2 regions of the Gordonia sp. NPDC003422 genome follow, and region 1 is predicted to be linked to the other one. Evidence: riboswitches for the same ligand, from Rfam matches in the RefSeq annotation. Region 1 holds a riboswitch; the other holds the start of a gene.

The links. Region 1 has a riboswitch for thiamine pyrophosphate ahead of thiO (glycine oxidase ThiO). Riboswitches for the same ligand answer to the same signal wherever they lie in the genome.
Region 2: another riboswitch for thiamine pyrophosphate. It lies ahead of thiC (phosphomethylpyrimidine synthase ThiC); the one in region 1 lies ahead of thiO (glycine oxidase ThiO).

Annotation. Positions count from the first base shown of each region.
Region 1 covers NZ_JBSFQL010000019.1:68,635-83,989, forward strand. Annotated here, with positions in the region: gene ACWDTF_RS16740 (nuclear transport factor 2 family protein) at 1-420, shown strand, start outside; gene ACWDTF_RS16745 (phosphoribosyltransferase) at 434-1,108, shown strand; gene ACWDTF_RS16750 (LuxR C-terminal-related transcriptional regulator) at 1,105-3,702, opposite strand; gene ACWDTF_RS16755 (ABC transporter permease) at 3,773-4,510, opposite strand; gene ACWDTF_RS16760 (ABC transporter ATP-binding protein) at 4,507-5,436, opposite strand; gene thiG (thiazole synthase) at 5,460-6,236, opposite strand; gene thiS (sulfur carrier protein ThiS) at 6,229-6,426, opposite strand; gene thiO (glycine oxidase ThiO) at 6,423-7,490, opposite strand; TPP riboswitch at 7,485-7,588, opposite strand; gene thiE (thiamine phosphate synthase) at 7,645-8,307, shown strand; gene ACWDTF_RS16785 (2-isopropylmalate synthase) at 8,710-9,084, shown strand; gene ACWDTF_RS16790 (NUDIX hydrolase) at 9,301-9,783, opposite strand; gene ACWDTF_RS16795 (hypothetical protein) at 9,972-11,420, shown strand; gene ACWDTF_RS16800 (glutamate ABC transporter substrate-binding protein) at 11,417-12,418, shown strand; gene ACWDTF_RS16805 (tetratricopeptide repeat protein) at 12,423-14,984, shown strand; gene ACWDTF_RS16810 (acetate kinase) at 14,997-15,355, opposite strand, start outside.
Region 2 covers NZ_JBSFQL010000020.1:29,625-44,979, forward strand. Annotated here, with positions in the region: gene ACWDTF_RS17090 (condensation domain-containing protein) at 1-896, shown strand, start outside; gene ACWDTF_RS17095 (penicillin acylase family protein) at 893-3,232, shown strand; gene ACWDTF_RS17100 (condensation domain-containing protein) at 3,229-4,716, shown strand; partial or broken gene ACWDTF_RS17105 (acyl carrier protein) at 4,728-4,997, shown strand; gene ACWDTF_RS17110 (wax ester/triacylglycerol synthase domain-containing protein) at 4,994-6,316, shown strand; gene ACWDTF_RS17115 (ABC transporter substrate-binding protein) at 6,367-7,392, shown strand; partial or broken gene ACWDTF_RS17120 (siderophore-interacting protein) at 7,472-8,226, opposite strand; gene ACWDTF_RS17125 (GNAT family N-acetyltransferase) at 8,482-8,829, opposite strand; TPP riboswitch at 9,059-9,172, shown strand; gene thiC (phosphomethylpyrimidine synthase ThiC) at 9,164-10,852, shown strand; gene thiD (bifunctional hydroxymethylpyrimidine kinase/phosphomethylpyrimidine kinase) at 10,849-11,703, shown strand; gene ACWDTF_RS17140 (VOC family protein) at 11,733-12,077, shown strand; gene ACWDTF_RS17145 (ABC transporter substrate-binding protein) at 12,088-13,773, opposite strand; gene ACWDTF_RS17150 (dipeptide ABC transporter ATP-binding protein) at 13,770-15,355, opposite strand, start outside.

The DNA of each region.
Region 1 (15,355 bases):
AAGTACCGGTACCTGCGTGCCCTCGACACCAAGGACTGGGACGCCTTTGCCGACACCCTCACCAAGGATGTGACCGGAAACTACGGGGAGAGCCTGCAGTTCGGGGATCGTGACGAACTGGTCGAATACATGCGCACCAACGTGGGGCCCGCGGTGATCACCGAGCATCGCGTCGACCACCCGGAGATCGACATCGACGGCGACGAGGCGTCGGGCCGCTGGTATCTACAGGATCGGGTCATCGTTCCCGACTTCTCGTTCATGCTGATCGGGGCGGCCTTCTACGCCGACCGCTACCGCCGCACCCCGGACGGCTGGCGCATCAGCGCAACCGGGTACGACCGCACCTACGAGGCGACCGTCGCGCTCGGCGACCTACCGAGCTTCACCGTCCGGACCGGACCTGCCATCCACCTCTGAGGCTCCGAGCGTCATGTCGCAGCCGCCGCCGCTCAGCGCCGACCACGTATTCCGGAATCGGCGGGACGCGGGAGTGGATCTCGGACAACGGGTTAGGGCTGCCGTCGACTCCGACGACCGCGGCCCGATCATCGTGCTGGGTCTGGCCCGCGGCGGCGTCCCGGTGGCGCGCGAGGTTGCCGACGCCGTGGACTGCGAACTCGACACTCTGGTGGTACGCAAGATCGGGGCACCCGGTCAACCCGAGTTCGCGATGGGCGCGATCACCCACGGCAACCACGTGGTGGTCAACGACGACATCCCCCGCAGACTCGGTGTGACCACAGCACAGTTCGACGCCGCGCTCGCTCGGGAGAGCCGCATCCTCGCCAACCGCGAGGCGCGCTATCGTGCAGGGCGCGAACCGCTTTCGCTTGCGGACCGGGTGGTGATCCTGGTCGACGACGGGCTGGCCACCGGGACGTCGATGTCGGTGGCCATCGACGCGGTGCGTGCGGCCGGGGCGTCGCGGGTGATCGTTGCGGTGCCCACCGGACCCACGGACATCTTCGAACAGATGGGGGCGGCGGGCGCAGACCAGGTGATCGTCGCGGTGACTCCGACGCCGTTCCACGCGGTCGGACAGTCGTACGCCGATTTCACCCAGGTAGGTGACGACGAGGTGGTTGCCACGCTGGAGAGGCGCTAACCGTCCTTGAGGAGCAGCGCCGCGATGTCGGCGCGATCGGTGACGTCGAGTTTGGTGCAGGCACGGTAGATGTGGCCTTCGACGGTGCGTACCGACACGGTGAGTCGCTGGGCGATCTCCTTGTTCGACAGTCCGGCCGCCACCAGGTTGGCGATCTCACGTTCGCGCGAGGTCAGCGGCAAGGGGCGGGCAGCCTCGACGAGCGCCGGGGTCCGCAGTCCTCCGCACTCCGACGCGAGGCGGTTGGCCACCGCCGCCGAAGCGACTGTCGCCGAACGATTCTCTTCTTTGTCGTGCATGACGCTGGCCTGGGCGGCGGCGTCTGCCGCGGAGAGCCGAATGCCGAGTTGCTCGAAATCGGCTGCGCACACATCCAGTTCGACGGCGTCGCCTTCGGCGAGGGCAGTCGCGTGCCGCGCGTACACGGCGACGACCGGCCCGTCGACCTGCTGCGCCAGCTCACCGAGCCGCTCGCCGACCGTTTGGTCGCCGAACCGGGCGGCCGTGTGCAACGCCTCGGCCTCGATGGCGAATTGCCCAGTGGTCCTAGCCTTGTCCGCCGCTTCGTGGGCGAGTTCGACTGCGCGGGTGAGAGTTCCGGCCGCAGCCGACTGCCATGCCTCGGCGATCGCGAGCATCGGACCGAAGATCGCCACGTTCTTCCCGTACTTGGCGCGCGCCTTCACGAGGACGGCCTCGGCCTTCTCGGTCTGCCCGAGAGCGCTGAGCGCCTGCGCGAGGTAGATACGGGCGGGGTAGTTCCACGACAGTGAGAAGCCCTCGCCGTCGAGGATCGCCAGCGTTTGCTCCATGCGTCGGGTGACCGAGGTGCACGCCCCCTGCGGCATCTCGACGGCAGCCACCAGAATCCCCGACATCGCCCACCCCAGGTACTGCGCGGTGTTGGCGAAATCGACGTAGCGCGCGGCGGCCAGATTGCCGTCGTCGAGCCGACCGGTGAGCGTGAGCGCCAGCATCTCGCCGAAAGCGGTCGGGAAGCGCAGCATTCCGTCGACCTCGAGTCCACGACCGCGGCCGGCCACCTTCTCGACGGCACTGCCCTGACCTCGCAGCGCCCGCGACAGACTGCCCCCGAAGACCGCCCACTCCACCGCCCACGGCAGCGTGTGCTTCTCGGCGAACACCTCGTCGGACAGGCGAACCGCGTCGTCGATCCGGTTCTCGAACAGCGCGCACGCCGACGCGATACCGGTGACGATGGGACGCAGGCCCGGATCCTGGATGCGTTCGAACAGGATCTCCAAGAACTCTTCGGCGCGGTCGGCGTCGCCCATCGCCCAGAACATGTTGCCGACGCGCAGCCCGCCCCAGCGCAGGATCTGCGCCTCGTTGTCGAAGTCGTCGGGGTCGAAGCGGCTGAGGATCTGCTCGGCCTCGTCGGGATGGCCCTGCCACATCAGGGCCCGGGCCAGCATCTCCGCCTCGTCGAGTCCGCCGCCCTCCTCGAGCGCTGCGCGCGCGAACCGCTCGCCCATCGGGATCTGCGCCAGGTTCATCGCGTCCCGAGCGGCCGCACCGAGGAGTTCGAGGTCGATGTCGACGTCGCTCTCGATGGCCAGGTCGGCCAGCCGGATGCGTTCGGCGGGCGTCGTCCGCGGTCGTTCACGCAAAGCCTTGACGAGCTTGCCACGCAGGCGCCGCGAGGACACCAGACCCAGGCGGCGGCGGATGACCTCGCCGAACAGCGGGTGATGGAAGCCGACGTTGAGGCGGCGGCCGTCCCGGACGATGCGTACGAGCCCGGCGATCTCCGCCTCTTCCACGGCTTCTTCGCCGGCGAGTTCGGACAGGACGTCGATGTCGAGGGGCTCGCACAGGCTCAGGTACTTCAGTGCGGTGAGCACGGTGTCGTCGAGTTGCTCGATGCGGCCTTCGAGCAGCGACGCGAGTTCGGAGGTGATCGCGGCGCGGCCGCGCAACTGCCAGATCCCCTTGACCTGCCGCAACGTATTGGCCTGCCGTGCACCGTCGACCATGTGCCGGAGGAAGAGCGCGTTACCGCCCGACGCCTCCCACATCAGGTTGGCCGAATGCTCCTCGAGTTGCCCGCCGAGCACCGACTCGATGAGGTCGACGCTCTGCTCCTTGGTGAAGGGTGACAAGGTGATTCGAGTGAGGTGGTTGTCTTTCCACAGCGAGGTGACGGCGTCGGGCACCACCTCGCCGCTGCGCACCGTGGCGACGATGTGGACGGCGCGGTCGATGGCAAGCTGATGCAGCAGCGTCGCCGACAGTTCGTCGAGCAGATGGGCGTCGTCGACGCCGATGACCACGTCACCGTCGGCGAGTAGCGATTCGCGGGCCGCGGCGAGGTAGGTCACGGGATCACTGGACGTGGCCGGACCGACGAGATGCGCGAAGACGCCCAACGGAATCGACCGGGCCGACTCGGTGCCCGCGACCCACCGGACGCCCGACGACAAGCCGGCCGTGACATGACGCGCGAGCGTGGTCTTGCCGACGCCGGAATCGCCGGTGAGGACCACGCCGCACCCGGTGGTCTCCCCGCGCAGGGCAGCCTGAATGGTTCGGAACTCGCGTTCACGCTCCACCAAGGGCCAATTCCCGGACATGCCTGCAGATTTTAGACTCATCGGTAAGTCTCGGCACCAGCCGCGGTCAAGTCTGACCGAACTGTTCACATCAGGCGTCGCGTTTGTTGACCACGGCGATCGCTGCGCCGAAAATCACCAGCGCGACCAGGGCAAAGTAGACCAGTGAACCGTAGATGTTCCAGTGGAAATCGCCGGTGTCGCCGGTGAGGAACCGCCAGCCGTTGGTGAACGGGAGGAACGGCACCACCGGCTCCCCGACCTTCGGCAGCAGAGGTATCACGACCGTCTCCACGAGGAGCGTCCACACCAGCACGATCGTCACCGCACCCGCCGTCTGCCGGATCAGTGCACCCACCGCCACGCCGATCAGCATCGCCAACGCGATGAAGATGGGCGTCCCCCAGAGCTGACGGATGGCATCCGAACTGGTGAGGTCGAAGTCGTCACCGGCAAAGAGCTTGGCGATGACCAGACCCAGCAGGCAGATCACGAAGGTCACCACCAGGCCGACGATCGCGAACACCACCCCCTTGGCGACGAGCACCTGCCAACGGCGGGGCGTTGCCTCGAAGGACAACCGGATGGTTCCGAAGCGGTACTCCGTGGTGATCCCCAGGACCGCCATGATCAACAAGACGGCGAGACCGAACTGGTTCACGCCCAACAGGTAGACGTTCGCCGGGTTGTCGGTGAGCTCGTCGACCGGACCGCCCGACGAGATCAGCGCGGCCAGACCCAGACCCAGGACGGCCACGATCGCCACGCACCAGTAGGGCGAGCGCGTGCTCATGAGCTTGATCCGCTCCGAGTCGATCGTCGCGATCATGCCACGACCCCCGTTCCACCCTGGTATTCGACGTCACCGGCGGTGACCTGCATGAAGACCTCCTCGAGCGATGCGGTCTCCTCGGTCAGTTCGTGCAGGACCACCCCGGCCGCAGCGGCCAGGTCGCCCACCTGGTCGGTGGTCGTGTCGGGCACCACCATCACCGGTCGGCCCTTGGCGTCGGCGGGACCGGGCGCCGGCGCCAGGCCTGCCGCGGCCAGCGCGACGTGCAGATCCTCCAGCTGCGGACCGCGCACCCGAACCGAAGTCTGTGCACGCGAGGTGAATTCGCTGACCGAGCAGTCGGCGATGAGCCGCCCGCGGCCGATGACAATGAGATGGTCGGCGGTGAGCGCCATCTCGGCAAGGAGGTGGCTGGAGACGAAAACGGTGCGCCCCTCCGAAGCGAGCTGTCGCATGAATCCGCGAATCCAGACGATGCCCTCGGGGTCGAGGCCGTTGACCGGCTCGTCGAACATCAGCGTGTGCGGGTCACCGAGGAGTGCGCCGGCGATGCCGAGCCGCTGCGACATGCCGAGCGAGAAGCCACCCGCGCGCTTGGTGGCCACCGACGTCAGACCGACCATCTCGATGACCTCGTCGACCCGACTCGCCGGAATCCGGTTGGCCGCCGCCAGCCAGCGCAGATGCGACCGCGCACTCCGGTTGGGATGGACCCATTTGGCGTCGAGCAGCGCCCCCACCTGCCGGATCGGATCCTCGAGATCCTGGTAGCGCTGACCGTCGATGGCGACCGAACCCGAGGTGGGACGGTCGAGGTCGAGCATCATGCGCATCGTGGTCGACTTGCCGGCACCGTTGGGGCCGAGGAAGCCCGTCACGTGCCCGGGTGACACCTCGAAACTGAGGTTGTCGACGGCGCGCTTGTCGCCGAAGTCTTTGGTGAGCTTCTGGACTGTGAGCACACCCCGACCATAGCGTGACCCACTCAACTGCTGGTCGCGCGCTCGGGCGACGACGCCTCCGCCCAGAAGCGACGCGGGATCCGTCCCGCCTGCGCCGCGAACCGGCCCGCGAGAACCGCGTGGCGCATGGCGGCGGCCATCCGTTCCGGGTCGTCGGCCCGGGTGACCGCCGACGCCAGCAACACTCCGTTGCAACCGAGTTCCATCGCGAGGGCCGCGTCGCTTGCGGTGCCGATCCCGGCGTCGAGGATCACCGGCACCTGCACCCGCGCGACGATCATCTCGATGTTGTGCGGGTTGAGGATGCCGAGGCCAGTGCCGATCGGGGAGCCGAGGGGCATCACAGCAGCGACGCCGATGTCTTCGAGCCGGGCAGCGAGGACGGGGTCGTCGTTGGAGTAGGCCAGCACGGTGAACCCGTCCCGGACCAGCGCCGACGCGGCGTCGACCAGTTCGATCGGATCGGGCATGAGGGTGCGTTCGTCGGCGACCACCTCGAGCTTGACCCAGTCGGTCTCCATGGCCTCGCGGGCCAGTTGCGCGGTCAGCACCGCCTCGGCCGTCGTGTGGCAGCCTGCCGTGTTGGGCAGGGGTGCGATGTCGAGGCGCCGGAGCAGGTCGAGCACTCCGGTGCCCGACGCGGCGTCGACCCGCCGGATCGCGACGGTGGTGAGTTCGGTGCCCGACGCGATCAGTGCGCGTTCGAGGACCGCCAGGCTCGTCGCGCCGCCGGTACCGGTGATGAGTCGTGATCCGAACTCGCGGTCCGCGATCCGCAACGGATCTGTGCAGTCAGCCACCCTGCACCGCCGTCACGACCTCGACCACCGAACCATCCGGAATGGATTGCGCCCACGAGCCTTTCGGGACGACCGCGCCGTCGACGGCGACCGCAACCCCGCGGTCGGGCAGGCCCAGATGCGTCAGCAGCGCGGCCACCGACGTTTCCGGGGCCACCGCTGTCGGTTCGCCGTTGACCGTGATCGTCATCTCTCGCCTCCCGAAGTCATTGCCGCCGGTGTGGGTGCCCGCCGCGGATCACCGAGCAGCCCCACCACCTCGTCGGCCGTGAGTGGTGCGAGCACAATTCCGTTGCGGCCGTGGCCGGTTGCGACCACGGTCCGCTCGTCGAGACGCCGAATGATCGGCAGTCCGTCCGCCGTGCATGGACGTAGGCCCGCGCCCGCCTCGACGAGTTCGTACGTACGCAGCCCCGGCATCACCTCGGTGGCGTCGGCGAGCAGGTCGAGCACTCCGCCTGCCTCGGGAAGGATATCGCCGGCATCGACAGGAGCTTCGTATTGCGTTGCGCCGACGACGATTCCATCGGCACGAGGCACCAGGTACACATTGCGGCCGCCGACCGCCGCGCGGATCACGTGGCGCGGCGGTGGCACCGAGGACCGCGTGCGCCGCAACCTGAGCACCTCACCCTTGGCGGCCTGGAGTTGCGCCTGCGGCCATAGTGCGTTGGTGCCCAATCCGGCGGCGAGGACCACCTGGTCGTCGTCGAGCGCGTCTCGCGAACCGATTCGCGTGTCGTCGAACACGACGCCCGACGCGCGGGCCGTGTCCCGCAGCGCTGTCAGGAGCCGCCGATTGTCCAGTGCCCATTCGCCTTCGGCGCGGTAGCCGCCCACGAGCCGGGTACTCAGCGCCGTCTCGAGTGCGCGGATGTCGCGGCCGGTGATCGAGGTGAGCACCGTGCGAGCGTCGGTCTGCTTAGACCACACGAACCGGGCGAGATGGTCGAGACGGTGCAGGTCGGCTGCGGTACCGGCGACGAACAGCGAATCGGTGGCGGTCACGACGTTCGGGTCGCCGAGCCGGTCGATGAGGGCGGGCCAGCGTCGAACCGATTCGACGGACATCGCGAGCAGCGTCTCTTCGCCCGGAATGCCCTCGCCCAACGATCCGAGCATGCCGCCGGCCACATGTGAGGCACGGTCGGCGACTCCCGCGTCGACGACCCGCACACGCCAACCGGCGTCGGATGCCGCAAGCGCAATGGACAGCCCGATGACGCCGCCGCCCACAACGGCAACACTCTGCACGTGCAATCACCTTCCTTCGCCGGCATTACCCGGATCAGGTCAGACGGTCTGCGGCTTCTCCGCACTCTCAGCCCGGCCGGGCTCCCGTGATGTACTCCGATCATGAGCCTACGCGGCCGGTCGGTCTTGACTTATCGAAGGTAGCGTCTACCCGATGACCATCTCGCCCCGACAGCGACTCGACACGGCGACGCTCTACCTGTGCACCGACGCACGGCGAGAGCGCGGCGATCTGCTCGATTTCGTCTCGAAGGCCATCGACGGTGGCGTCGACATCGTCCAGTTGCGCGACAAGGGATCGGTCGGCGAGGAGCGATTCGGGACGCTGGAGGCGCGTGAAGAACTCGCGATCCTCGCGGAGCTGCGTCGGGTGGTCCGTGCTCGCGGAGCGCTGCTGGCCGTCAACGATCGCGCCGACATCGCGGCCCTGGCTCAGGCCGACGTCCTGCATGTGGGCCAGGGTGATCTCGCGCCTGCTGCCGCCCGGCAGATCGTCGGGCCCGACGTGGTCATCGGGCTGTCGACGCATGATGTCGACCAGGCCGCAGGCGCCGCGGCCGACGACGACGTCGACTACTTCTGCGTCGGCCCGTGCTGGACGACGCCCACCAAGCCGGGACGGCCGGCGGCCGGGCTGGATCTGGTGACCTCGGTCGCCACGACGAACCCGGTAAAGCCGTGGTTCGCGATCGGCGGCATCGACCTCGCCCGGCTCCCCGAAGTGCGGGCAGCCGGGGCGGAACGGATCGTCGTCGTGCGTGCCATCACTGCGGCGGACGATCCGGAATCGGCGGCGCGGGCGCTGATTCGACGCTGACCAGCTGCCCTCAGACCTGGAGGCAATCTGTACGTGGCGGCCCGACCACGTGCACGGTGCATTTCGTCGCGCCGGCAGGTACAGATTCCCGACGCGGCGAATAGTCATTTGCCGCCCGGCGAACGGCGGGTCTAAGGTGGTCGCCATCATGCTGTACATCGCGAACGCGCTCGTAACCCGCCGCAGCGGGGTCTGAATCTGACCGACCCCCCGCTGCGGGGTCTATCGTGCGCACGTCGGTCATCTTCACTTCGACCGAAATCGGTACACGCGATGCACAGCCTTCATCTTTCTCAACGATCCTGTTCGTGCGATGAGCACGCCGGTCGGCCCATGGGCGACCCGTTCGCCCGCCGGTACGGCTCACCACTGCCCCGGGGTATGCGCGAGGAGGCATCCGGCATGACCTTTCCAGAATTCATCGATCACTACTCCCCCGGCGGAAGCATCCGACTCGGGTCATGGTCCATGGAGCCCACCCACCACGACCTCGTCGAGTGCCGCGCGACCTTCGCGCTCGAGGACCGGATCATGTCGCTGTCCGCCGTTGCCAGCGGTCCGGTCGGCGCGATGACGTCGATGCTGCACGAGATCGGCGCACCCATCTCCATCGTTAAATCCCACCAGCGCGTCAGCGACGGCCAGATCACGGCATTCCTGCTGTGCGAAAGGGACGACCGGCAGGTGTGGGCGCTCGGTGACGGCACGACGTGCGACGAGGCCAACGTCAACGCGCTTGTCGCGGGTGCGAACCGGCTGCTCGCCGGGAGCGAGTGAGTCTGGGCGGGCCGCCTACCCGCCGAACGCGACGCCAGGCACGTGCGCCCACAAAAGTAGGGGAAGAAGTTTCTTCCCCGGCCCTTGGTGTCTTCCCCGAGAAATTTCTCGCGGACGACTACAAACCCCGGGGAAGAAACTCGTCCCCTAGATTTTGCGGGCACGACGCTGGCTCATTTCCGCAGGTCAACGGGATTGGTCGCCAAATTCTTCGAATCAGGTCTGCAGGTCGAGACGGGCGATGCGCTCGCGGAGGCCGGGCCAAGCCTGACCGAATCCCGGGTGTAGTGGCAGTGTGTCGACGTCATGTTCGCCCACCCAACGCAGTTCCGCCGATTCGCCGTTGGCGACCGTGCGGACCGGTTCGGACGTATCGGCGATGACGGTGGTGTAGGTCCACCCGCTCGGCGATTGGTGGGTGACCAGCGCCGCGACAACCGTGAGCTGGTCGGCGCGGACCCCTGCCTCTTCGTCGGCTTCGCGCACGGCGGTGTCGATGGCGCTCTCGTGGGAGTCCCGCGCACCTCCGGGGAGACCCCAGGTGCCGCCCTGATGAGACCAGACCGCTCGATGTTGCAGCAGTATTCCGGTCGCACCGCCGTCGAGTGGCGCCCGGAGCAGGAGTCCCGCCGCGCCGTGGACACCCCAATACCGTGAGCCGTCCGGATCGATCACCCAACCGTCGCCGTCCCCGCGCACTCCGCCTCCTCGCATACCGGTTGTCGTGATGCAACCGGGCATCTCCACCGTATGTGAGTCAGACAACCCTCGCCAGGGTCATTCGGTCCGACATATCGGACCTCGATCTCGGGCAGTGTCGAACCCGGTCGGGTACCCCCGACATGGCCTAGGCTGAAACACATACAGGACTGAGAAGGGATCTTGAGGTGACCGGCGACGCGTCCCCGATGCGGACCGTACTCACCCGCGCCGGAAGGACGGTGCGGCCCGGACAGTCGTCGCCCCCGATCCGGCAGGTACTCGCCGACCGCCGCGAACTCGTCGCCGCAGCTCGCGAGCGCGCCCAATCCCCCTTCGCCACCCTGCGCCACTATGCGGTGACGACACCCGGCAAGCTCGTCACCATCCTGATCGTGCTCGCCGCGGCGTCGGTCAGCACCGGGTTGTACGCATCGACCGTGCTGGAGAACCGCACCCAAACCCTGCAGCGCATGATCGACCGGGCCGAGCCCCTGGCCGAAGCGAGTCAAGTGTTGTACTCATCGCTGTCGGTCGCCGATGCGTCGGCCAACGCCGCGTTCATCTCCGGCGGGCTGGAGACCCCCGAACTCCGTACTCGCTACGCAAATGCGCTGGCCACGGCTTCGTCGTCGCTGATCCTCGCGACCGGCAGCTCAGGTGAGCCCGGCGCGGACGGCACACCCGATCGAGACGACAAAGCGGTCGCCGCCGATCTCAACACCCTCGCGGTCTCCATCCCGGTGTACAGCGGACTGGTCGAGACGGCGCGGACCAACAACCGGCAGGGCAACCCGGTCGGCTCCGATTACCTCGGCCAGGCGTCGTCGATGATGCAGGACCAGATCCTGCCGGCCGCGCAGCGCCTCTACGAACAGCGATCGCTGGCGATCGCCGACCCCCAGCGAAGCCTGAGTCGTCCGCCCTGGACCGTCTACGCGGCGCTGTTGGCCGTGCTCCTGGCCCTGATCCTCACCTCCCGCTACCTGGCCAGACGTACCCGGCGCCGCTTCAATCTCGGCGTGGTCGCGGCGATCTTGGCGATCACCACCGGCACGGTGTGGCTCTTGGCGTCGGGGCTCATGTCGGTGGCCGCGACCAGCGACGCCCGCACCGGCGGGGCCGACCCCCTCCGCGAACTCACCGCCGCGCGCATCCTGACCCAGCAGGCGCGGTCGGCGGAAACCCTGGCACTGGTGCGGCGCGGTGATCAGGGTGGGCTCGAACGCTCCTTCGCCCAGTCGACCGAAGGCATCACCGCCACCGTCGCACGCCTGCGCGACAACGAGGACGTGCGACGTTCGGTGAGTACCGAGCAACTCGACGCTGTCGCGTCCGCGGTGGAGCGCTGGAAGGCCACCGACGCCGTGGTGCGCGGGTACATCGAATCCGGCGCCTTCGGACGCGCACGCACGATGACCGTCGGCGACGACGAGAACAGTTCGGCGACCAGCTACAGCGCGGTCGACAAGGCCTTGGTCGACGCCATCACATCGGCGCGAACCTCCTTCCGTGACGACATCAACACCGCCCAGCGGGTCCTCGGTTTCACCGGCACCGGCATCTTGATGCTCACCATCTTCGCGGCCGCCGCAGTCATTCTCGGCCTGATACCGCGCATCAGGGAGTACCGATGAACACGAATACGATTCGGCGCCGCAGCACGGTCTTCGGCATCCTCACCGCCGCCGCGCTGATCCTCACCGGGTGCGTCACCTTCCCCGCACCCGACGCCCCACCCCCGACCGCCACCGCGATCACCCCCATGCCCGCGGGAGTGCAGACCAACGTCCCTCTCGAACCGCCGCCGAATGCCGAATCCTGCAACGCCACCGAGAGTCTGCGGCCACCGGCCCGGATGCCGGCGCCCGGCCGGATGCCGCCGAGATCGTCGATGGGCGAGATCGTCGCGCATGGACGGCTCATCGTCGGGCTCGACATCGGGTCCAACCTGTTCAGCTTCCGAGATCCGATGTCGGGTGACATCAAGGGATTCGACGTCGACCTCGCCCGCGAGATCACGCGCGCGATCTTCAACGATCCGGGGCGCGTGGAGTTCCGGGTGCTCAGTTCGGCCGAACGCATCGAGGCCCTCAAGACCGGGGCGGTCGACGTCGTGGTCAAGACGATGAGCATCACCTGCGAGCGCCTTCGTGAGGTCAGCTTCTCCTCGCCGTACTATGTTGCCTCGCAACGTATTCTGGCACTGAAAGAATCCGGCATCACCGGTCCGGAGAAACTGGCGGGCAAGCGGGTGTGTTCGGCACGCGGTGCGACGTCGATCGGACGAATCCAGTCGATCCAGCCGCGCGCACATCTGATCAGCACCACGACCTGGGCGGATTGCCTGGTGTTGCTGCAGCAGGGCCAGGTGGACGCGGTGACCACCGACGATGCGATCCTGGCCGGCCTTGCCGCGCAGGACCCGTGGGTTCAGGTCGTCGGCCCCAGTCTCGGCGAGGAATACTACGGAGTCGGAATCCCGCACGGCAAGGACGATCTGGTGCGCTTCGTCAACGGTGTCCTCGAGCGCATTCGCGCGGACGGAACGTGGTGGCGCATGTACAACCAGTGGCTCACGGTCCTCGGGGACAGCGGCGGTTATGGTCCCCCACTCGTGACCTATCGGGACTGATGCGATGACGACCGATCCTGAACCGCACGGGGATTCGCCGACGCAGGCAAGTGACGCCGACGAGTCCGAGCACATCGGCACCCAACGTGTGTCGCTCGACGCGCTGCTCGACGACGAGACGCCAGAAGACGAACACGTCGGCACACAGCAGGTCAGTCTCGCCGACCTGATGGGCGACGACGATGACGATGACGGTGGTCCTGCCGATGGCGACGACTACCAGACGATCGGAAACGAGGACGCCGACACCGATCCACAGGGCGATGCACCAACGCAGGCAACCGAATTGCCGGGTGCCGACGCCCAGACCGATCGGGTCTTCGCGACTCGGCCGCCGGTGGCCGACGACGCGCCGGTCGGATCGGGGCGCCAGACCCGACGCCTCGTACCCAGCCGTCGCGCAGCGGTCCACGAACGGCGGCTCGGCAGCGGGCTGGTCGAGATGCCGAAGATCGTCGACATCGAGCCTGAGGACGCCGTCCTCGACCATCCGGTCATCGTCGAATCCAAACGCGTGTGCTGGCGTTGCGGAAAACCGGTGGGGCGCACCTCCGGTCCGGGGAAGGGCGAGGTCTCGGGCACATGCCCGCATTGCGGTGCGCGCTACTCGTTTGTCCCCGGGCTCGCACCGGGCACCGTGGTCGCCGGCCAGTACGAGATCACCGGCGCCATCGCGCACGGCGGACTGGGATGGATCTACCTCGCGATCGACCGAAACGTGTCGGATCGGCCGGTGGTCCTCAAAGGCCTGCTGAATTCCTCGGATTCGGAGGCACAGCGGGTCGCCGTCGCCGAGCGCCAGTTCCTGGCGTCGGTGAATCATCCCGGCATCGTGAAGATCTACAACTTCGTCGAGCACATCGGCGAACAGGGCGAGCGCTACGGCTACATCGTCATGGAGTACATCGGCGGACGGACGCTCAAGCAGATCACCTCGGATCATGAAGGTGCCGAACTACTCTCGGTGGAACAAGCACTCGCCTACATTTTGGAAGTGCTGCTCGCCGTCGGGTACCTGCACTCGGTGGGCCTGGTGTACAACGACGTCAAGCCCGAGAACATCATGGTCGGCAGCGACGAGGTGAAGCTGATCGATCTGGGCGCGGTGTCGGCGATCAACGGTTACGGACATCTCTACGGCACACCCGGTTTCCAGGCACCGGAGATCGTGAAGACCGGACCACAGGTGGCCACCGACATCTACAGCGTCGGACGGACCCTCGCCGTGCTGACCGTGCCGATCGAGATGCGCAAGGGCCGCTACGTCGACGGCCTCCCCGACCCGTCGACCACCCCGGTGTTCGAGGAGAACCCGTCGTACTATCTTCTGCTGCAACGAGCTACGGCCACCGATCCCGGTGATCGATTCGCGTCGGCCGAAGAGATGACCACCCAGGTACTCAATGTGCTGCGCGAAACTGTCGCGGTGCACACGGGTGTTCCCCGGCCCGCGTTGTCGACGGTGTTCACGCCGCAGCGCTCGACATTCGGGACCGATCTGATGCTCGCGCCGGTCGACGGCTTCTTCGATCCCGACCAGGCCGCCTTCTACGATCCGGTCGACATCGCCCGGGCGCTGCCGGTTCCGCTGGTCAATCCGATGGATCCGGCTGCGGGCCTGCTGACCTCGGCCGCGCTGTCGGACCCGCGGCAAACCCTCGACTCGATCAATGCCGCGCGCGCTGAGGGTTTCGTGTCGCTGCTCGGCCGTCGTGCCCAGGAGGGCCACCCGTCACTGGAGATCGATCTGGCCGAGGCAAGAGCACACCTCGAACTCGACGACGTCGACACCGCCTTGGCGCTGCTCCGCGAAGTATCTGTACACCACGGCAATTCGTGGCGCGTGCAGTGGTACATGGGTATCTGCGCGTTGATGAACGACGAACCCGAACTCGCCTACGAGCGATTCGACGAGGTGCTCAGCGCGATGCCCGGCGAGATCGGACCCAAACTCGCGGTCGCCGGCACCGCCGAATTGATCGGCCGGTGGCTGTCCGACGAGCAGGGCGAGTCACCGGCGTCGGAACGGCGAATCTCGGAACTCTTCGATGTGGCGCAACATCACTACCACGACCTGTGGCTCACCGACCATGGAATCGTCACCGCTGCTTTCGGTCTCGCACGGCTGTCGGTGGCTGTCGGAGACTACGACGAAGCGATCCGCCCACTCGATGAGGTTCCCGCAACCAGCCGGCATTTCAACACCGCCCGCGCCACGGCGGTCATCGCGCTGGTGCACGGTCGGTCACCATCGGAGGTCACCCGCGAGCAGATCGTCGAAGCTGCCCGGCGGCTCGAGCAGATTCCCGACACCGAACCGCGCAAATCCCGGATGCTGCTCATCGTCCTCGGTACCGCGCTCGGCTGGATGCATGAGAACCCCGACGCCGCAAAAGATTCCAGCGAGCCATCGACCCTGCTCGGCTTCCCGTTCACCGAGTCGGGTATCCGCGCAGGGACGGAACGCTCACTGCGTCATCTCGCCCGGCAGACCCGAACCAACCGCGACCACCGCTTCATGCTCGTCGACCTCGCGAACTACGTCAGGCCGGACACGCTGTTCTGATCCGGCGGACTCTCAGGCCACCACGGCGGCAGACTGCCGGGCGATGGCGAGTTCTTCGTTGGTCGGGACCACCAGCACGTCGATCTCCGAGTCGTCCGCCGATATGCGCCGTGGCTCCTTGCTGCGCACAGCGTTTCGCTCCGCGTCGATGATGATGCCGTAATGCTCGAGGCCCGCGAGGGCATCGGTGCGAACCGGGGTCGAGTTCTCCCCGACACCGGCGGTGAAGGTGATCGCATCCACCCGGCCGAGCTCGATCATGTAGGCACCGATGTAGCGGCGGAGGCGATGAATGTAGACATCGTAAGCCCGGCGGGCATTCTCGTCACCGGCCTCGATCAGCGCCGAGATCGCGCGAAAGTCGTTCTCGC
Region 2 (15,355 bases), on a different contig from region 1:
CTCGCGACGTCGAGCGGTTCTACGCCCAAGCGATCGCCAAACCCGATGGGGCACTTGAAATCCCACCACTGTCTTCACAGGTGGCCGACTTCGCAGAATGGGAACAGGACCGGTTTGCAGCCGACGACCACGCCAGCGACACCGCGTTCTGGGAAGACCAGTTCCGCGACATCAGCACCACTGTGCTCCCCTACGACCGTCGTCCCGAGAGTGTGTCCGAGCGCAGCGCCCGCATGGACCGGCAGCTGAGCGATCACGCGGAATCCGTTCTGCGATCGCTGAGTTCGGAACTACGAGTGCCACCGTTCTCGGTGTTCCTGGCCGTGTACTACCTGGCATTGCGCCGGATCACCGGACAGCGTGACATCTTGATCGGAACCACCGTCGCCAACCGCGAGGAAGTCGGCATGGAGGCGCTGATCGGCAATTTCAGCAACTCGATCGCGCTGCGAGTCGGCACCGACGGTGCCACTTTCGCGGATCTGGTCGCCGACGTCCGCGCCGTCACGGACTCGGCCTTCGGTCACCGCACCTTCCCGTTCGAACATCTGGTGGAGGTTGCCCGCCGTATCACCGGCGATCCGCAGGCGCAGCCGTTCGACACCCTGGTGCTCTTCATCGACCAGGAGTTGCAAGGTCCGCAACTCCCGGGAGTGTCGTCGACGTGGGAGCTTGCCCACAAAGGTCGCGCGCTGCTGCCGCTCGCGGTGGAGACGTTCATGCATGCCGACCGCACCGAGGTCCAGATCTCCTACCAGATCGACCTTTTCGAGCCCAGCACGGTGGAGCGAATCCACGACAACATCGAGCAGGTGCTCTCCGACGCGACCGCCGATCGCCCCCTATCCGATCTCCTGCCCGCCGACCTCGTGACGTCCGGTGGTGTGCAGGTGTGACCGAACCGATCGTGACAGGCGAGATCGAGGTCATCCGCGATGCCCACGGCATCCCACACATCAAGGCGGACAGCGCATACGGCGCGCTGTACGGTCAGGGCTACGTCACCGGCGTCGACCGCGCTTGGCAGGTCGAGTTCCTGCGTCTGCGCGGCGAGGGACGCACAGCCGAGGTCTTGGGTCCCGACGCCCTCGGCTGGGACGAGTTCGTCCGCCGCGCCCAGGTCGACCGCGTAGCCCGACGGATCTACGAGGCGTCGTCCCCGCGCACGCAAGACCTCCTGCGCGCTTACGCCGAAGGCGTCAGCGCCGGCTTGCTGCACGAGGACACGACGTCGATCGAGCTCACCGAGTTGGGGCATCGACCCACACCATGGCATCCGTGGTCGCCGATCTCGGTGTTCATCGTGCAGCACATCATGTTCGGACGGTTCACCACCAAACTCTTCCGCCTCCACGCCTGCCGGGCGCTCGGCTCGGTCGCGCTGGACTTCTTCGACAGCGAGGGTTTGGACAAGTCGGATCTGCACGTACCCGAGCATCCGTCCGACGACTTCATCGCCGACATGCTCGACCTGGTGTCCGATCGACCCGCGGAGGCGGTCGGGGGTGACGTCTTCCCCCTCGACGACGCCATCATCGGCAGCAACGCGTGGGGAGTCGCCGGCAGCCGCACCGCCGACGGTTCTCCGCTCATTGCCGGTGATCCCCACCGGTTCGTCGAGATCCCCGGGATCTACCAGCAATGCCACCTCAGCTGTCCCGAGTTCGACGTCGTCGGATTCGCATTCGCCGGGGTTCCCGGTGTCCCACATTTCGCGCACACCCGCAGTGCTGCTTGGGGAATCACCAACGCGATGGCCGACTATCAGGACGTCTTTGTCGAGCAACTCGGCCGCGACGGCGCACACGTCGTGGCACGGACATCGGAAGGCACCGAGCCGGTGTCGAGCCGCACGGAACAGATCTCGGTCCGCGATGGCGACCCGGTGGACGTCGAGGTCATCGAAACCCGCAACGGCTCGGTTCTTTTCGGTGGCGCCGACACGCAATGGGCCATCAGCCTGCGCACGCCGATGATGAGTGACGCCGAGGCCACCTTCGACGCAGTGGTCGACCTGCTGTTCGCCCAGACCGTCGCCGACGTCGAAGAGGCACTGACCAGTTGGGTGGAGCCCGCGAATCGCATCGTCATCGCGGACACGAGTGGACGACTGACCAACCACGCCGTGGGGATGGTTCCGCAGCGCGCTCCGGAGAACTACTGGCTTCCGGTTCCCGGTTGGGACGAGCGGTACCGATGGACCGGATACGCACCGGCCTCGGTCACCCTGTCCTCGGTTGCGGGAGAGGACTTCACGGGCGAGGTGACCGACGTGTCCGTCATCGCCAACCAACGCATCGACAGCACACCGCCGCTACAAGCCCTCACCACAGAATGCGCCTCGCCGGCACGGGCCGACCGGATCGGCTCTCTGTTGGCGGACTCACCTGTTGTGTCGGCAGAGGATTGCCGACGCATCCAGGGCGATGTCGACAACCGATCGGCCGGCGTCGTCCTAGACCTGCTCACGCCGCTGACCGGCCTGACTGCGGCCGCCGAGGATCTTCGACGCCGAATCCTCGGCTGGGACAGCGCGATGCACGCCGACAGTGTGGAGGCATACCTGTTCGCCGAGATCCGCACCCGGCTGGTTTCGGCGATCGCCGCCACCCCCGCTCTCGCCGGTCTCGCAGCGCCGCATCCCTTCCCGCGCTGGCTGGACCCATGGTTCTTCGCCGCGACACGCATCGGTGCGGGCTTCTCGTCGGTGGTCGAGCTCTCCGACGCCGTCGGTGTGGACATTCACACACTCGCTTCCGAGGTACTGGAATCGGTGGCCGCCGATACTGCTGCAGCAGAGAGAATTCCGACGTGGGGCGAGGTTCACGTCCTCATCCCGTTCCACCTCTTGGACTTTGCCGGCGTGACCGCCAACCACCCCGAACTGTCCCCACGGGTACGACCGGAGCCACTGCCCCTCGGCGGCGACGCCGAGTGCGTGTTCGCCAACGCCAGCGCGGTCGGATTCGCACACGTGTGCCGTCAGGGACCTGTGGCCCGCTACATATGGGATGTCGCAGACCGCGACGCCGACCAGTGGATCGTCCCGTCCGGAGCCGCCGGGGACGCGCAATCACCGCACTTCTCCGATCAGGGGCCGCTGTGGGCCCGTGGCGAGCTGATCAGCGTCGTCAGTGATTGGTCAGCGCTCCGCGAGGAGGCAACAACCCGGGAGGTAGTGCGTCCCGCCCTCCCCGAGACCAACGTAGTTCTATCCCAAGGAGAATCGTGAACATCCTGAGCGACGCGCAGCGTGAACTCATGCGAAAGAGGCTTGCCGACGCCGGAATCGCCGCCGACGAAGCAGCTCTCGGCACCACGACACCGGAAGCCACACCGCTCCCGACGGACGGCACTCTCGCCACCGCCGAACGGCGTATGTGGAAGATCTACGAACTCGAACCCGGTTCGGACGCCCACAACTTCGCGGTGCTTCTCGAGTTCGGTCCCACATACTCGATCGACACGGTCGTCGCCTCGATGCAACGCCTCGTCGACACCTCGTCGGTGCTCGGTTCGGTCATCGAGGTCAGCGACGACGGCGCCCCGCGCCGCAAGGCGACCACCTGGGAAGGGCGCTGGGTTGTTCCCGGCGAGATCTGGGAGTGGGGCACCACCGACGCGACCTCGAGTCAGACGCAACGTCCGCAGACACGAGACGCCGTTCTCGCCGCTGCCGCCGAGCTCGCCAAACAGCCGTTCGACCTGCGTCGCGAGGCACCCGGCCGCGCACGGATCTACAAGCACGACAACGGGTTGTCGATGATTCTCGTTCTGCACCACCTCGCCGGCGACGAGACCATCCTCCCGCCGGTTATCGGCATTCTCGTGTCCGACGATCCCGAAGCCGGACTCCCGCCGGCGCCCGCCGGCGATCCGTCGGCGCGACCGGAGTCCCTGGTCGGCGCTGCCGTCGACCATGCACGCGCAACCTGGGCCGCCGAGGGTATCCGTTACCCGATCTCCGGCGCGCTGCCGCAGACGAGTCCCGAGGACAGCTGGTTCTCGGTGCTCGGCGAGGGTCCGGGCCGGTTGATCAGCCAGCCGATCGACAGCGACGACGTTGCGGCACTCGAGCGGTTCGCGCGGGAGTCGGGCGCGACATCGAACGCGATGCTCATCGTGGTGTGCGCACTGACCGTCTTCGCGCTGACCGATGCGTCGGACTTCAATCTTCTTGTCCCAGCCGATAACCGGCGGCCGGAGGAGACGATCGATCGCGTCGGGTACAGCGGCAACGTGGTGCCGATGCGCTTCACCTTCGACCCGACCACCCGCGCCGACGAGGCGGTACGCGCCGCGGTCTCGACCGTGTACTCCGCGATGGAGTACTCGTCTGTCGACTACGGCACGATCCTCACCGCGCTGCGCAACAGTGGCGGCCGCTTCCCGGTCGCCGAGGTGATGGCCCTGGCCAAGAACGCCCCGCTGCGCGGTGTCCCCACCCCAGACGGCGCCGAAGTGAGCTGCGAGACGATCTTCAAGGACATCGTGCACTATCCCCTGTCTTTGGCCTTCGAGACCGGCGAGAACGACGATGTGCACCTCGAAATCGAGTACCGCACCGACGTCCTCGGCGAGGACGTCGCACGACGCGCCGCTCAGGTCGCCTCCGCACTCGTCGCCGACCTTCCGAAGAAGTCGCACCTGTCACTGCGAGATCTGTTGACACAGAGTGCGAATGTCAGTGTTGTTCAGGCTGCCGCACGGCAGTAGCAAAGGAGTTACACATGTCCGATTCGATTCACGAGGCGCTGCAGAGCATCCTCGAAGAAGACCTCGACCTCTCGCTCGGTGATGTCACCGAGTCGTCCCTGCTCATCGACGATCTCGGCCTGGACTCGGTGGCGTTCGCCATTGGTGTCGTGGCCATCGAAGAACGTCTCGACGTCGCATTGACCGAGCGTGAGATCTACGAATGCAAAACGGTCGGCGATCTCGAGAACGCGATCCGCGCCAAGATGGGCAGCACGACGATGAGCGGTGCGTCACAATGAGTTCGGCAACAGTTCGGCCCGCTCGCTCCGCTCCCGGCGCCGTTGTCTCCACCGCCCCGGCCGTGACCGACTTCGGTCCGACCGACTTCACCTACCTGCACACCGACACCGATAGTCGCCACGGACACTGGGCGATGGCGCTCGAATTCGAGCCCGGCGACCCGGCGTTGACGCTCGACGCAGTGCGAGCCCGCGTGCGCGAGCGTGTCTCGCTGTTCGATCTGTTCCGGATCGGTGTGCGCGAGGGTCGCGAGCTCGAGCCGGAGATCGTCCTGCACGACGACGTCGATGTCGATCGGCACGTCACCGAGGATCGGTTCACCGACCGCGGCGATCTGTACCGACGGATCGCGGCTCTGCTCGAACAGCCTCTGCCACGGCCGGATCCGTTCTGGAGCGTCACGCTTCTGACCTCGTCGGAGACCGGGGATCAGGTGATCCTGCTGAAGGTCCACCACAGTCTCTCCGACGGGATCGCCGGTGCGGCCTTTGCCGGACTGCTGGCCGATGTCAAGGACGGGGACTTCTCCGAGTTCGAGCGTTTCGCCACGAGCCCGCGCTTCCGCACGGGGCCGATCGATCCGGACCTCTTGCACTCCTCCCGCGTCGCCTTCGAGAAGCAGTGGATGGACGGCGAGGCCGGCCGCGACTGGCCTGCACTGACAGAATCCGGGAAGCGGGAGATCGCGCTGTATCGCGCGTCGACCCGCACGCTGCGTCGGGCCGCCAAGGCGCACGATGCGTCGGTGCACGAGTTCCTCCTCGGCGCGATCGCCAAAACCCTGAGCGTCGCGGCGCCGAATGGCGAAGGGCCGCAATCCGAGAGCATCCGGGTCACACTCCCGGTCACGCTCGACCAGTCCTTCCGGCACACCGGCAACGCGGTCGCGATCTCGCTGCTCAACCTGCTCGGTTCGGAGTCCGACCTGAATCGTCACATCGATCGGGCGCGTGCCGAACTCGCGATCGTCGAATCGTCGCGTATGGAGTTGGCGCTGGTCGCCAACGATCAGGAACCGGCTCCGCCATGGGCGGAGATGCGGGAGATCGTCGCCGCGTCGATGGACCGCATGAGTCCCGACATCCACATCGGCATCAACCCCGGATTCACCCGGGTCCGGTCGGCTTTGGGGCGCAAGATCGCCGCCCTGACACCGCTGTCGCCGTTGGTCGGTTATTCGTTCTCGGTGACGTGCCTGATCCTTGGTGGCACAACCACCTTCGGTATTGTCGCCGATCCCGCGGCGCTGCCGGGTTACGCGGCACGCTTCATCGAAGCGTTCGACGCGGTCATAGCGGAGGCAACACCCGCGCAGTGAGTCTTGCTGCATCGAGATCTGTCCACAACGTCGGGGATTGAGGAAAGTGCATGCCCACAAGTAGAAATCGTCCCAGATCACGCACCCGGACGCTCACACCGATCGCGGCCCTGTTGGCCGCGTTGCTGGCTGCCGGACTGTTCGCGGGATGCAGTGCGCCGGAGGAGAACGACACGCCGGCCAGCGTCTCGCCGGTCACCATCGCCGACCTGCCGGGTCAGAAGCCGGTGGTGATTCCCGCTGTGCCGCAACGGATCGTGGCCGTCGGCACGCAATGGATCGACACCGTACTCGCCTTCGGCGTGACGCCGGTCGGCTATCTGACCGGGCAGACCGATCCGGCGCAGAAGGCGCCCTGGACCAGCGACAAGCTGAACTCGTCGACGGCGATCACCTCGCCGACCGACCCGAGCGCGCAGATCACCCAGATCGCCAAGCTCAACCCCGATCTGATCCTGGTCCCGTCGTACGCCCCGGCCGCGCTGCGCGACCAGTTGGCGGCGTTGGCGCCGACCATCGGCGCGGTCAGTGCCTCGTCGGTGGACCCGTGGGACAAGCTCGTGACCGTGCTCGGCACCGCGCTGCGGGAACCGGAGAAGGCCACCGAGCTCATCAACGGAGTCAACGAGAAGTACTCGTCGGTCAAGACGGCCAACCCGGGGCTGGCCGACAAGACGTACTCGCTTTCGTTCATGTACACGCCGACACAGATCTCGGTTCTCGGCGACCCCAATGACGGTGCGGGACAGATCTTTACCAGCATCGGACTGAAGGTTTCGCCGACGGTGGCGGCCGAGCGCGCTCGCCAGGGCAACGCACCTCGGTTCACCATCGGGCTCGAGAACGTACCCGTCCTCGACGCGAACCTGGTGCTGGCAACCGGTGCGACACCACAGCTCGACCAGCAGTTCCGCAGTCTGCCAGGCTATTCGAACCTCGCTGGAGTGAAGGCCGGCGCCGCGCCGGCGCTCACCTCCGACGAGATCAACGCGCTCAACACGCCGAGCGTCCTGTCGATCCCGTGGGTCCTCGACCGCCTGAACCCGGCCCTGGCCGCGACGGCGAAGCAGAGCTGAACTTCAACACTCAAGGGCGGGGCCGCAATTGCGGTCCCGCCCTTGTGTGTTGCAGCTGCGAGCGCAGATCCCTTCCGGCTCAGCCGAAGGACTTCCCCTCGATCCAGTAGGCCATACCCTTGACGGCCTTCTTACCCAAGTTGAAATCGTTCTTGAAGGCTGCAGTCACAGCCCGTGTACTCGCCGAATCGAGTGCGACCCAACCGAAATGGCCACTCGCGTCAAAGGCGGCCGCCTTCACCGTCTCGACCAGGGCTGCCCCAGAACGCTCGCGGGCGATCCAGTGCACGGTGTCCTGAGCGCGCGATCGCAGCGGCAAATCTTTGTCGGACTCATGCTGGTATTCAAACCAGATGGTGGCCGGCGTTTCCGGCGCCGACGACGCCGAGATCGCGTCGAGAATCGAGTTGATCGCGGCCATCGACGCCGTGTCGCCCGCGATCAGGAATCCCTTCGCGGGCGGGTCGGGCATCTCGAACTTCGACCCCATCACCGTCGCATTGATCGTGTCGCCGGGTTGTGCCTGCTGCGCCCAGCGTGCCGACGCGCCGTCGTGGATGGCGAACTCGATGTGAAAAGTGTCCGACGCCGGATCGGGGTCGACCAGCGTGTAGCCACGCTGATGCAACTTGCCGTTGTCCTCGAACCACATTCGCACCCACATCGTCGGGTGTTGCTTGACCTCCGTCAGCAATCCGCCACCGGTGAATCCGAGGCGCACGTAGTGATCGGTGACGGTTCCGTGCTGGTCACGGTGAACGCGAAGTCGTCGGCACGCAGCAGTTTGAGCACGGCACCTTGCCAGCCACGCCCCTTGGTGGACACCTCTGTCATCATCAGCCTCCCGTCGACAGCAGTTTCGAAATTAGCCTACCCTAACTTGCATTCGACTTCGGTGGCCACCGTCGACCCCGATCCGCCGCCACAAAAGTAGGGGAGGAATCTTCTTCCCCTACCCTTGGAGTCCTCCCCCAGAAAATTCTCGCGGACGACCATGAACCCCGGGGAAGAAGTTCTTCCCCTAGATTTTTCGGGTACGACGCTGACGGATTTGCCCTGGTCAGGAGACCGACTGCTGCACTCGTCGGATCAGGCCGGCGCAAGCGCGACGATCCCCGGATGGGCGTCGACGTAGTGCTTGGTGAACGAACACACCGGCCGCAACCGCGCGTTCTGGTCGCGGACGTATCCGATGACGCACCGCGTCAGCCGGGTCCCGAGACCATGACCGGAATACTCGTCGTAGAGGACGGTGTGCAGCACCGTGACCGTCGTCTGACCGTCGGTCGTCTCGGTCGAATAGCCGAGCACGCCGACCAGGTCGCCGGCCACCCACAACTCGAATCGATCCCGTTCGGGATTGTGCACGACCTGTGAGATCTGCTGGAGAATCGCCTGCGCGGACTGCGGCGGCGGTTGCCGATGTTTCCTGTTCAACGGATTCCCTCCCGGAAATGCTCAGACGACTACGCACGGACCACGGCGTGTGCGCCTGATTCCCCAGCCAGGCGCCTCACGTCACTACTGTGATTCGGGTCACACAGTACCTTACGGAACCGTAGCCCTGCCATGGCTACGGAGGCACAGCAAACAATCCTGTCCGGTCGGATAGGGCGTAGAGTGTCGGACGGTGCGTTCGCACCGCTGGGGTTGACTCACAGCCACAACTCAACATCGCGGGGGCTCTCACGACACCGAGGGCTGAGATGGCGACGGGCGGTCGCCGACCGCCTGAACCTGTCCGGGTAATGCCGGCGTAGGGAGACATCTCATGGGCACTCGTATACCCACATCCGGTTCGCGCACCGACATCACCGTCGACGCCGACCTGCTGACCACCGGCCCGATCGAGGGCAGCATCAAGCACTACTGCGAACTCGACCACCTTCGCGTTCCTCAGCGCCGTATCCACCTCACCAACGGCGAGCACCTCGACGTCTACGACACCTCCGGGCCGTACACCGATTCGACGGCGCACATCGACGTCCAAGCCGGCCTGCCGCCCATCCGCGACGCGTGGCAGCGACCCGACCCCATCGACGGCGCCGCCACCCAGCTCGCGTGGGCACGCGCGGGGATCATCACCGACGAGATGCGCTATATCGCCGCTCGCGAGGGCGTCGACGCCGAGTTGGTCCGCAGCGAGGTCGCGATTGGCCGTGCGGTGATCCCGGTGAATCATCGGCACCCGGAATCGGAACCGATGATCATCGGCAAGGCGTTCGCGGTGAAGGTCAACGCCAACATCGGCAACTCCGCGGTCACCAGTTCCATCGCCGAGGAAGTGGAGAAAATGGTGTGGGCCACGCGCTGGGGGGCCGACACCATCATGGATCTGTCCACCGGCAAGGACATCCACATGACGCGCGAATGGATCCTGCGCAACTCGCCCGTCCCGGTGGGCACGGTGCCGATCTATCAGGCTTTGGAGAAGGTGAACGGCGATCCCACCAAACTGACGTGGGAGATCTACCGCGACACGGTGATCGAGCAGGCCGAGCAGGGCGTCGACTACATGACGGTGCATGCCGGGGTGCTGCTCCGATACGTCCCGCTGACGGCCCGACGGGTCACCGGCATCGTCTCCCGAGGCGGGTCGATCATGGCCGCGTGGTGCCTTGCCCATCATCAGGAGTCGTTCCTGTACACGCACTTTGACGAGCTGTGCAAGATCTTCGCGCGCTACGACATCACCTTCTCGCTCGGCGACGGCCTGCGTCCGGGTTCGATCGCCGATGCCAACGACGAGGCGCAGTTCGCCGAACTCCGAACGCTCGGCGAGCTCACGAAGATCGCGAAATCCCATGGCGTGCAGGTGATGATCGAAGGTCCGGGCCACGTCCCGATGCACAAGATCGCCGAGAACGTGCGGCTCGAGGAAGAGCTCTGCGAGGAGGCGCCGTTCTACACCCTCGGCCCGCTCGCGACCGACATCGCACCAGCCTACGACCACATCACCTCGGCGATCGGCGCCGCGATGATCGCCCAGGCGGGCACCGCCATGCTCTGCTACGTCACGCCGAAAGAACACCTCGGGCTGCCCAACCGCGACGACGTGAAGGTCGGTGTGATCACCTACAAGATCGCCGCGCACTCTGCCGACCTCGCCAAGGGACTGCCGGGTGCACAGTCCCGCGACGACGCACTGTCCAAGGCGCGCTTCGAGTTCCGCTGGACCGACCAGTTCAACCTGGCCCTCGACCCGGACACCGCCCGCGAGTACCACGACGAGACACTGCCCGCCGAACCGGCCAAGACCGCCCACTTCTGTTCCATGTGCGGCCCCAAGTTCTGCTCGATGCGCATCTCCGCCGACGTGCGCGCCTATGCCGAGGAGAACAATCTCGTCACCGCCGAGGACATCGACCGCAAGATCGCGCAGGAGATGGCGGCCAAGTCGGCGGAGTTCGTCGAGGCCGGCAACCGCGTCTATCTACCCCTGGAGGCCACCACCACATGACGGACGTCCCGCTGTTACCCACCGCCGCACCGGGTTCCACCCCGATCCGGGTGATGACCATCGCCGGGTCGGACTCCGGTGGCGGCGCGGGCATCCAGGCCGACTTGCGCACCTTTGCACTACTCGGTCTTCATGCCTGTGTTGCGGTCACCGCGGTCACGGTGCAGAACTCGCTGGGTGTCAGCGGTTTCCAGGAGATCACTCCTGACGTGGTGGCCGCCCAGATGCGTTGCGTGATCGACGACATCGGCATTGGTGCGGCCAAGACCGGCATGCTGGCGTCGGCCCCGATCATCGACGCGGTAGCGGCGCAGTGCCGAGAGTCCGGTCTGGGCCGCGGCTCCGACGTACCGCTCGTCGTCGACCCGGTATGCGCTTCGATGCACGGCGACCCGCTTCTCGCCACCGAGGCCTTGGACACGTTGCGTGACACGCTGATTCCGCTGGCCACCGTGGTGACGCCCAACCTCGACGAGGTGCGGCTCATCACCGGAATCGACGTCGTCGACGATGCCACCCAACGCGATGCGGCCCGGGTTCTGCACGGCCTGGGTGCGCAGTGGGCATTGGTGAAGGGCGGACATCTGCGGAGTTCCGACCGCAGCACCGATCTGCTCTACGACGGCACCGAGTTCCACGAGTTCGACCACGTGCGCATCGACACCCCCCACGACCACGGCGCCGGCGACACCCTCGCCGCGGCCATCACAGCCGCACTCGCACACGGGTATTCGGTACCCGACGCGGTTGCCTTCGCCAAGAGTTGGGTATCGAAGGGTCTCGCTGCGGCGTACCCGCTGGGTGCCGGGCACGGTCCCGTCAACCCTCTGTGGCGCGTGAGCCGGCCGTAACGGCCACCGTCACCGATTATGGTGGCCGAATGAAGCTGTCACGCGCAGTACCCATTCTGACCGTCGACGATATCGCGGCCGCCACCACCGCCTACCGGCAGACCCTCGGCCTCGAGGTGCTGATGGACCATGGCTGGATCGTCACGCTCGGCTCCGGTGACGTCGCCCAGTTCAGTCTGATGACCGAAGATGCGACCGCGTCGTGCAATCCGGTCGCCTCCCTCCAGGTCGAGGACGTCGACGCCGCACACGCGGCCGCCGAGGCCGCCGGGCTCGAGATCGTCCACGCGTTGTCCGACGAGGAGTGGGGCGTTCGCCGATTCTTCTTCCGTGATCCGGCCGGAAACGTCGTCAACGTGCTCAAGCACCGGTGAGGCCGCCCTCCTACTTCTGCCAGCCGATGTCCTCGACCGGGCCGACGAAGAACTGCCCCGCACCGTAGTTCGCGAGTCCCTGCTTCACGGCGACCATGGTGGGCCCGTTGGTGAACGGAAGCATCGCGTACTGCGCGAAGGCGGTGCGCTCCACCTTGTTTCCCGCCGCGATCTGTTCTGCCGGATCGGCGATCTGCCCGACCCGTGCGATCTCGGCGTCCAACTGCGGCGAACCGGCACCACTCTTGTTGAAGGATGACTTCTCGCACCAGATCTGGCAGAAGTACGCCATTCCGAACGGATCACTGGACTGGAAGCCCATCAGGAAGATGTCGAATTCCTTGTTGGTGACGACCTTTGAAAAGTCCGACGACGGACGCTGGATCACGTTGAGGTCGACGCCGATGGTCTTGTACATCGCTTGCAAGGCCCGCACTTGGGCCTGCCCGGTGGGATCGTCGCCGAGCGTCGGCAAGGTCAGCGTCAGCCGCTGACCGTCCTTCGTCCGGGTGCCGTCGCCCCCGACCGTCCAACCCGCCTGGTCGAGAAGCTGTTTGGCCTGGTCGGCATTGAAGTCCACTACGCCGGAGAGGTTGTCCTCATAGCCTTTCTCGAAAGAGTAGAGCAACAACGAGCCGGGGAGTGGCTCCGAGTAATTGAGTCCGTTGAACTCGATCTTCGCCAGCGTCGCCCGGTCGGTGCCGCGCATGATCGCCTCACGAACTCGGACATCGGCGAGGATCGGCGAATCGGTGTTGATCACCATCAGGGATTGAGCCGGCGTGGCCGACGTCCGAATGTCGATGCCACTCATCGATTTCACCTGCGCCAAACGATCTTTGGTGCCCACTCCAGTGGCGTCGATCTCCCCGTTGCGGAAAGCATTGATCGAGGCCTGGGACTCCATCTGCCGGAACACCCGCTGATCGAGCTTCCCTGGATTGCCCCACCACTTGGGATTCCGTTGGAACACGACGGTGCCCTGATTGCGGTCGTAGGACGCGATCGTGTACGGCCCGGCGCCGAGTTCGGGATGGGGTTGCTGGAGATAGGCCTTGTTGTAGAAGTCCGGATTTGCGACCTTTGGGTGCAGAACATTGTTGAACAGCCCGTCGGGCCAGGCGTAGACACCCTTGAAGCGGACGACCACCTGGCGATCGTCGACTCCCCGGGTCACCGAGTCGATCTTGTCGTATCCGTCGGTCGAACTCGTGACGTAGCGGGCATCTCTACCGGAGTTGGCCTGCCAGGTCGTCACGAAGGAGCGGTAATCGAAGGGCGTGCCGTCGTTGTAGGACGCCTTGGGGTTCAGCGTGTAGGTCACCACGGTGTTGCCGTCGACCAGGGTCTTGTCCACCTTCGTCACGAAGTCGGTGTTGGGTCGATACTCGCCGTCGGGTGAGAAATACGCCAGGTTCGGGTTGTACCAACGCCACAACAACTGCGTGTAGGCCGTGCCGTCGGCTTGGAAGGTGTTCCACTGCGGTGAGACCTCCACAAGCGCAGTAGTGAGCGATCCACCCTCGCGGAGGTTGTCGCGCGGTTGTTCGTTGATCTGGGCGCCGGTCACCGAGATGGGAGCGCCGGTGTCGGAGTCACTCCCGCATGCCGACACCAGTGCCACACCCATGCACGCCGCGGCCAGCACGACCAACAGCCGTGTCTTACCCAAGCCGCTCTTGCCCGAACCCCTCATACGCTGACCTCCATGAAATGACAGGACGCTGCGTGGTCGTCGGCGTCACCGATGACGCGCAGCTCCGGGTGATGGCTCCGGCACCGGGTTTGGCGCTCGTCGTCGAGTGTTGCATACAGCGGGCATCGCCCGGTGAAACTGCAGCCCACGATCTCGGCGGTGGGGCTCGGCTGCTCGCCGCTCAGCACGATCGGCGTGCGGGCGCGTTCGGCGGCCGGGTCGGGGATCGGCACCGCCGACAGCAACGCGCGCGTGTAGGGGTGGGCCGGGTTGTCGAAGACGCGATCGGTGTCGCCGACCTCCACGAACTCGCCCAAGTACATCACCGCGACCCGGTCGGCCAAGTGCCGTACCACCGACAGATCGTGTGCGACAACGAGATAGGCAACATCGCCGTCGGACTGCAGTTGCCGGATCAGGTTGACGATGTCGGCCTGCACCGAGACGTCGAGCGCCGACAGCGGCTCGTCGAGGATGATGAGTGACGGATCTGTCGCCAGCGCACGCGCGATGGCGAGTCGTTGACGCTGGCCACCCGAGAACGCGGCCGGGAAGCGATCCGAATGTACCGGGTCCAAGCCCACTCGTCGTAACAGCCCGGCCACTTTGGCCTCGGTGTCGGAACGTGAAGTGCCGAGTGCGCGTAATGGTTCGGCGACGATGTCGTAGGCGGTGAAACGCGGATCGAGAGCTTCGGAAGGGTCCTGGAACACGATCGAGACGTCTTGGCGAAGCGAGCGCGCCGCCCGCTTGCGGACCGACGCCGGATCCACCCCACCGATTCGCACCACGCCGGCGGGCTGCGCGAAGTCCATCACTTCGAGGAGCGTCGTCGACTTCCCGCTGCCGGACTCGCCGACGATGGCCATGCACTCGCCAGCGCGGATGTCGAAGCTCACGCCCTTGACCGCGCGCACCGTGCCGATCCGACGCTTGAGGAGGCCACTGGTGAGCGGGAAGAACTTCCGCATCCCGACGACGTCGAGCACCACGGGTCGATCCTCGCGTGGCACTGCGGATTCCGACGATGACACGTCTGATACCGGAAACACCGGATCGCCGGAAACGGTGCCGGCCCCGGTGATCTCACCCGAGCGCACACACGCCGCATCGTGGCCGTGTGCGGACATCTTCCGCAGCGGCGGCTCGCTGCTCCGGCAATCGTCGATGGCGATCGGGCACCGCGGCGCGAACATGCACTCGTCGAGCGGGTCGATCAGCACTGGCGGCGTACCAGGGATGGGGGTCAGCATCTCGACGCGGCGGTCCACGCGGGGCACCGCGCCGAGAAGCCCGATCGTGTAGGGCATCCGCGGCTCTTGGTAGAGCGTGTCGACGTCGGCGCGTTCGACCGGCCTGCCCGCGTACATCACCACGACGTCGTCGGCCGTGCCGGCCACCACCCCGAGGTCATGCGTGATGAGCAAGACCGCCGCACCGGTCTCGCGCTGCGCGGTCTTCAACAGGTCGAGGATCTGCGCCTGGATCGTGACGTCGAGCGCCGTGGTCGGCTCGTCGGCGATGATGACCGCCGGGTCGTTGGCCATCGCCATCGCGATCATGACGCGCTGTCGCATACCGC